Linked DNA regions of Dyadobacter pollutisoli. The protein of the gene in region 2 binds, or shares a complex with, the protein of the main gene of each other region. Links are inferred from orthologs where the notes say so. Each region holds a gene or a part of one and is shown on either strand. Other genes may lie near its edges. The genes, in order: dinB and dnaN.

Evidence for each region.
Region 1: the proteins of dnaN (region 2) and dinB are in contact, whole or in part, in a solved structure (PDB 1OK7), measured with the Escherichia coli proteins. The link is inferred for Dyadobacter pollutisoli from one-to-one orthologs.

What each region holds. Positions count from the first base shown.
Region 1 is NZ_CP112998.1:1,770,291-1,773,478, forward strand. What follows is about bases 336-3,188. They hold dinB (DNA polymerase IV), read right to left. Parts: upstream 2,391-3,188; coding sequence 1,281-2,390; downstream 336-1,280. Other genes in these bases: ON006_RS07385 (putative sensor domain DACNV-containing protein), read left to right, coding at 336-1,273; ON006_RS07395 (M43 family zinc metalloprotease), read left to right, coding at 2,624-3,188. Also shown: more of ON006_RS07385, read left to right, coding at 92-335. UniProt on the Escherichia coli protein: Poorly processive, error-prone DNA polymerase involved in translesion repair and untargeted mutagenesis. Copies undamaged DNA at stalled replication forks, which arise in vivo from mismatched or misaligned primer ends.
Region 2 is NZ_CP112998.1:5,986,968-5,990,162, reverse strand. The notes cover bases 336-3,195. They hold dnaN (DNA polymerase III subunit beta), read right to left. Parts: upstream 2,398-3,195; coding sequence 1,273-2,397; downstream 336-1,272. Other genes in these bases: gldG (gliding motility-associated ABC transporter substrate-binding protein GldG), read right to left, coding at 2,501-3,195; ON006_RS24605 (BlaI/MecI/CopY family transcriptional regulator), read right to left, coding at 707-1,081; ON006_RS24610 (M56 family metallopeptidase), read right to left, coding at 336-704. Outside these bases: more of ON006_RS24610, read right to left, coding at 1-335. UniProt on the Escherichia coli protein: Confers DNA tethering and processivity to DNA polymerases and other proteins. Acts as a clamp, forming a ring around DNA (a reaction catalyzed by the clamp-loading complex) which diffuses in an ATP-independent manner freely and bidirectionally along dsDNA.

The DNA.
Region 1 (3,188 bases), 4.2 Mb from region 2 along the record:
ATTTAATTGTCTGATATCTCACCAACTTTTTGCTGCGAGACTTTGTTCATCAGTTTAGCTCGACGTTTCGGGCATACCAAACCACCTGATAATGACTAATAGTACCGAGATAAACATTGCAACCGGCGACTCCGTGCCTGTAACTACTTATAAGGCAGCTCGTTCTGTTGCGGGGTTTGTTGCCGATCATTTTGAACGTCATCATCAATCGGTCAAGATTCACTATGAGCAGGAGCTGGCCCCTAAACCTGATGCACGTATCATTGAAACCATCATTGATACCACTTTCTGGGCTAGCCTGCGCAGAGAAGAGGGCAGGTCTCCCAAAGTTTCGATTGCATTTTTGCCTCCCGAATGCGCGGAGCATCCATTGATATTCAGTGAGAAATTGGCTCTTACCGCCAATACCCTTACCAAGCTTGCACCTGCTGTGGAGCGTTCCGGCATTCATTTGGGCGTATGGCTGGAAGGTAATGAGCTCAGGATCTGGGGCACTACCCGCGTCATTCCAGGGCTATGCTTTGTACTGGAAGTAATCGAACCCGGTATGTTGGTGATCAAGCACCGCAGGGTCGATGGCTTTGGGAAATTTGTCAATGTTGCGGTTCTAAAGGGTGATCAGGTCAAAATCGTCAATGAAGAAAGCGGCAGAGTGAGGGACTGTCCTTCGGTGATCAATTCCATGATCGGTTTTACTTCGTCAAATTTGTGGAATGACTCGCTCAATTTGCTTGTTCAGCTGGCAGTGTCCATGCGCAGTCATGAGCGGGGCGGAATTTTGCTGGTAGTGCCGAAAGGCAAAGAAACTTGGCGTAAATCCATCATACACCCCATTACCTATCATGTGGAGCCTGCGTTTTCCGAGCTCGCCGAGCTACATAGCAAGTATGTCAACGAGCTGCACCCCATTACCTGGCAAAGCCAGTTGACCTCCGCCATCAATAACCTGGCCGGATTGACTGCCGTGGACGGTGCCACCATCATCAATGATGGCTACGAGTTGCTGGCATTTGGAGCAAAAATAGGACGGGCAGCCGACGGGCAACCGGTGGAAGAAATGTTGGTTACGGAACCGATTATAGGCAATGAAGGAATGGTGGTACATCCTGTGCAAAACGGCGGTACCAGACATTTGTCGGCAGCTCAGTTTGTGTATGACCAGCGTGATGCGATTGCCCTTGTCGCTTCTCAGGACGGCCGGTTCACGATCTTTTCATGGGCACCCTGCGAGAACAAAGTGCAGGCCCACCGGGTCGACGCGCTTCTTTTGTAGGTAGGGCTTACAATGGAAACAATTCCAGCTGCTCGGGATCGCGTGGCTTTTTCGACCTGATTTCAGGTTCCTGGAAATTGGAAAGTGATATGCCAAGCAACCTGACGGGTTTTTCTTCCAGATCTACCTTGCCAAGAAGCGATTTGGCAGTTTCAGTAATCGTGTCAATATCACCGACCGGTGCAGCAAAGGACAGGTTTCGGGTGATCTGGGTAAAATCACTGTATTTGATCTTCAATGTAATGGTCCTCCCTTTCAGCTGGTTTTTGGTAAGCCGGTTGTATACGATCAGTCCGATGCGGTCCAGTTCTTTGTGCATTTCTTCCCGCGTGGTCAAATCGTATGTAAACGTGTCTTCCGCGCCCAGTGATTTGGTTTCGCGGTGCGTTTGCACTTCCCGGTTATCAATTCCCCTCACGATTTTAAAGAAGAAATGTCCGGTTTTGCCAAAGTGCTTTACCAGCTCATCCTCAGAGAGTTTTTTAAGATCGGCACCTGTGAAAAGCTGCATACTCTTCATTTTATCGGCGGTAACCTTTCCTACACCAAAGAATTTTTCAACCGGAAGGTTATTGATAAAAGTCTCTACTTTGGAAGGGCCTACAAATGTCAGTCCGTCTGGCTTGTTAATGTCCGAGGCGATTTTAGCTACAAATTTATTGACAGATACCCCGGCGGAAGCTGTCAGGTTTAATTCCTCCTTGATCGCCTTTTTGATCTGAGAGGCAATCTCCATGGCTGAACCGATCTGTAATTTGTCCTCGGTCACGTCCAGAAATGCTTCGTCGAGCGACAACGGTTCGATCAGGTCGGTATATCGGGAAAAAATTTCCCTGATGCTGCGCGAAACGTTCTTATAAACTTCGAATCTTGGATAGACAAAAATAATATCGGGACAGAGCTGTATGGCCTTTCTGGACGACATCGCAGACCTGACGCCAAATTTCCGAGCTTCATAACTCGCCGTGGCTACAACGCCTCTGCCCGTTGGAGAACCTCCCACAGCCAATGGTTTACCCCGATACTCCGGAAAATCGCGCTGCTCGACAGACGCATAGAAAGCATCCATATCGATATGGATGATCTTGCGCAGCGGTGTCGACTGAATTTGGGACATTTGCAACTGTTTTAAATGCTAGTTCAGGAACGTTTATCTCAATTAAAAACAAATTAAATAATTTACAATTCGCATCACTTCGTAGTTTTTTTTCGTAGTTCTCTAATAATTACGTTTCAATCTCTGATTTTGCGTTAAAACCATTCTGTCACACTGTATTCCTGTCGTCCATAATGCGATATACTATACCTGATTTTAAGTCTTCTATATTAGTTCTTTTTACGGCAATAGCCATGTTTGCGACGTTTCGTGCCAACGCTCAGGACCGGTGCGGAACAATGGAATTGCTGAACCTCAGATTCACAAAACAGCCCTCACTCAAAATCATGTTCGATCAGCGGGAGCTTCGTTTAAAGGAGGTTATCCGCCAACGCACGATAGCAGGGAAAACCCTTAAAACGAATGCCCAGGTAACAATCCCGGTTGTTTTTCACGTGGTTCTGAGCAGACAGACCCAGGTAACCGATGCACAGATCATGGCGCAGCTCGACACGATCAACAAAGACTATGCGGGATTGAATGGTAGTGCCAGCAGGATCCCTTCGTATTTCAGATCACTTTTTGGCCAATCGGGGATTCAGTTTTGCCTTGCCCAACGTACTCCCGACGATGCACCTTCCACCGGTATTGTCAGGTACACCACCACACGTTCTTCCTTTGACTATACTACCAACCAGGTCAAGCACGCCGAATCAGGTGGGGCCGATGCCTGGGACACCGACAAGTATCTCAACATCTGGATTTGTGACCTATCGGGCGGAACGCTTGGTTATGCGACCTTTCCGGACGATGGCGTAA
Region 2 (3,195 bases):
AATGATTGGAACATATTAATGAGGTAGTCATTTCTGCGAATGTGGGCGAGCTCGTGGGCCAGTATTGCCTCTACCTGTGCAGTTGAAAATCCAGAGAGCAACCCAATGGGGATCAACACAACCGGACTGAATGCACCAATGACCATAGGGGTTAGTATTTTGGCCGTCTCACGAAACTCAATGGATTTCGAGATATTCATTTTGGCAATGATTACGCCAAATCTTGCCCGCCATTCTTTGTCCATTACCACACGCGCATTGAAACGTAATCTTTCAGTAAATATCCAGCCAGCCGCAAACCTGAGTAACAGAAATGCCGCACCGATGAGCCAGCAAACAACTAACTCGTATAAGTGAGCGGAAAGCCACATTTGAATCTTAAATGTGACCGGGAGCGGATAATTGGTTGGATTAAAAACCACCGGAACTTTTGTCGCTGTGTAGGACGTAAGCTGTTTTCCATAATGGGCAACGGGCGATGATTTTATCTGATAATAGAAGAACGTGGCGACAGACGCAATCACCTGCAGCGAAAGCAATGTAACACCGACTGCGTACCGAAGATTAGCAGTGTAGCGACGCAGAAAATAAAATGTCGCAACTGACAAAATCATGAGCAAGGTACCTTGCCATAGAGAATGGATCAGTGTCCATCCGAATGCAGACACAACGGAATCGGAAAGTAGGTTGGAGATGATTTGCATGGCTAACGATTATTTTCCAGGTTATTTAATAACTCACGAATTTCGTCTAATTCTTCTTTTGAGGTCGAGTGGTTCCCTAGTGCCTGCATGACCATCTGAGCGGCCGAGCCCTGGAAAACGGTATCGACCAATTTCCCCAAAAGATTTTGTTGCGTTTCTTCCTTACCAAGAAGGGCTACATAAATGTGCGAGCGTCCTTGTTCGGTTCGGTAGAGCAGGCCTTTGTCGTGCATGATCTGCATGAGCTTCAAAGTGGTGGTGTAACCCACATCTTTGGTGACGGAAAGGGCATCGTGAACTGAACGAACGGTACTTGGACCAGCCTGCCACAAGTAGTTCAGGATTTCAAGTTCAGAGTCGGTGGGTTTGATATACATGGCAGATTTTATTAGTACGATAATCTTCGTATCAAATGTCTACGAAAAAAATCGTACTTGCAAGATTCTACTACGATTTTTTTCGTAATTAACGTTAAAATTTGTTAAAATGTTATGTGCTAGTGCGTTATAAACGAAAAAATCCAGCTGGATACCAGCTGGATTTTTTCCGTTTATAAATAATTTGAAGCCTAAACGTACGTGTTTAGCATCACTGGCATCACCAGCATCAGGATATCTTCGTTCTCTTCCTGATCAACAGGAATGATCAATCCGGCGCGGTTTGGTGCAGAAAGTTCGAAAGTGATGGTCTTGCTTGACAGGTTACCCAGTACCTCGATGAGGAATTTCGCATTGAACCCAATTTCCATATCATCACCATTGTATTCGCACATCAGGCGCTCATTGGCTTCGTTGGAATAATCAAGATCTTCCGCGGAAATCACGAGATCATTCAACGACATTTTCAACCTTACCTGGTGGGTAGTGCGGTTGGAGTAAATAGAGATACGTCTCAGCGAACTCAGAATTTCCATTCTGTTAATCGTCAGCGTATTTTGGTTATTGGTCGGAATCGCATTCTCGTAATCCGGGAAGCGTTCGTCGATCAGGCGGCAGATCATGCGGATATTTCCAAAACTGAAAAATGCATTGGAAGACGTGAACTCTGCCTTAACCGGAACATCGTCCGAAGGAAGACATGATTTCAGGAGATTCAACGCTTTACGCTGAATGATCATCGATGTATCCATGTCAGATTTAATGTCCGTACGACGGTAGCGAACCAGACGGTGTCCGTCAGTTGCTACAAATGTTGCATTCTCGGTTCCCATTTGAACGAAAACCCCCGTCATGGCTGGGCGAAGATCGTCGGTACTGGTAGCGAAAAGCGTATTGGCGATGGCCGATCCTAACGAAGAGGATGAAAAATCAACTGACTGGCCACGATTCACAGCCGGTGTTTTAGGAAAATCGATCGGGTTTTCACCGGAAAGCTTATAACGTCCATTGTCCGAAATAATCTCGGTACCGAAAGTTTCGCTGTTAACCTGTAAAGTAATAGGTTGCTCAGGAAGTCCCCGAAGTGTATCGAGTAACAATTTGGCAGGAATTGCAATGGCGCCTTTTTCTGACGATTCCACTTCAATTTCCGTGATCATTACCGTTTGCAGGTCGGACGCAGTAACAGTCAAAGAATTTCCTTCGAGTGCTAACAGGAAATTCTCAAGAATTGGCACAATTGGGTTCGTTGAAACGACACCGTTTATAGCAGACAGCTGTTTGAGTAGAACTGATGACGAAACGACAAACTTCATAATTCTTGATGTAAGTGTTTAGATGAAAAATATAAATGACGGATTCCCAAAATCATTTTGTAGGGAACAAAAGTATAAAAAATTACCGACGAAGCAGCCTTCTCTAAGCGAATTTTCGGGTCCTAAAATAGAATCTTAATGCTCCGAAAATTCCGATCAATGCGATTGGGAGCAATAAATTGAGTGATTGCCAGAACTTTCTTTTTTCCTGAATCTGGATTTTGTCCAATGAACGGATTACGATCTGTTTGCTTCTTGCGTTGATCAAACCGTTCGCATCCGTCATGTAATCAAGCGCATGCATCACAAAGTCTTTGTTTCCGAATGTTTGTTTTGTAACCCTGTCATAACCTAATGGAAGTGGGGCATTCCTTTTATAATCATAATCGTTGACGACAATGTCGCCGTCGGCGCAAATGATCACTTTTCCACCGCTTCCGTTTGGTTTAAATTTGGCGGAACGTGGGTCACTTGGTAAAATCCTGTTTTGAAATAAAGAGGTAAACGAACCCTCCAATAATATTCCACTTAATTTGACACCGCCATTGTATTCTGCCCGTTGTGGTTCTTTGCGGGCTTCATTGTAACCCACCAAAGCCGGTGTATTCAAAACCTGCGTGTAAGGCGACGTCATTAGCAATGGCGTTTTGTAAACGGCCTGAGCGCCGCCTACGGTATCGATAGTGCTCAGAAACCGGGTATAAACGGGATTCACGTTCCGTGTAATGACGTGGCGGCCAAAATTATTGAGTAATGGAAAAAAGCGCCAGGGTACCGGCCTGATTTCCGGGTTGTCGC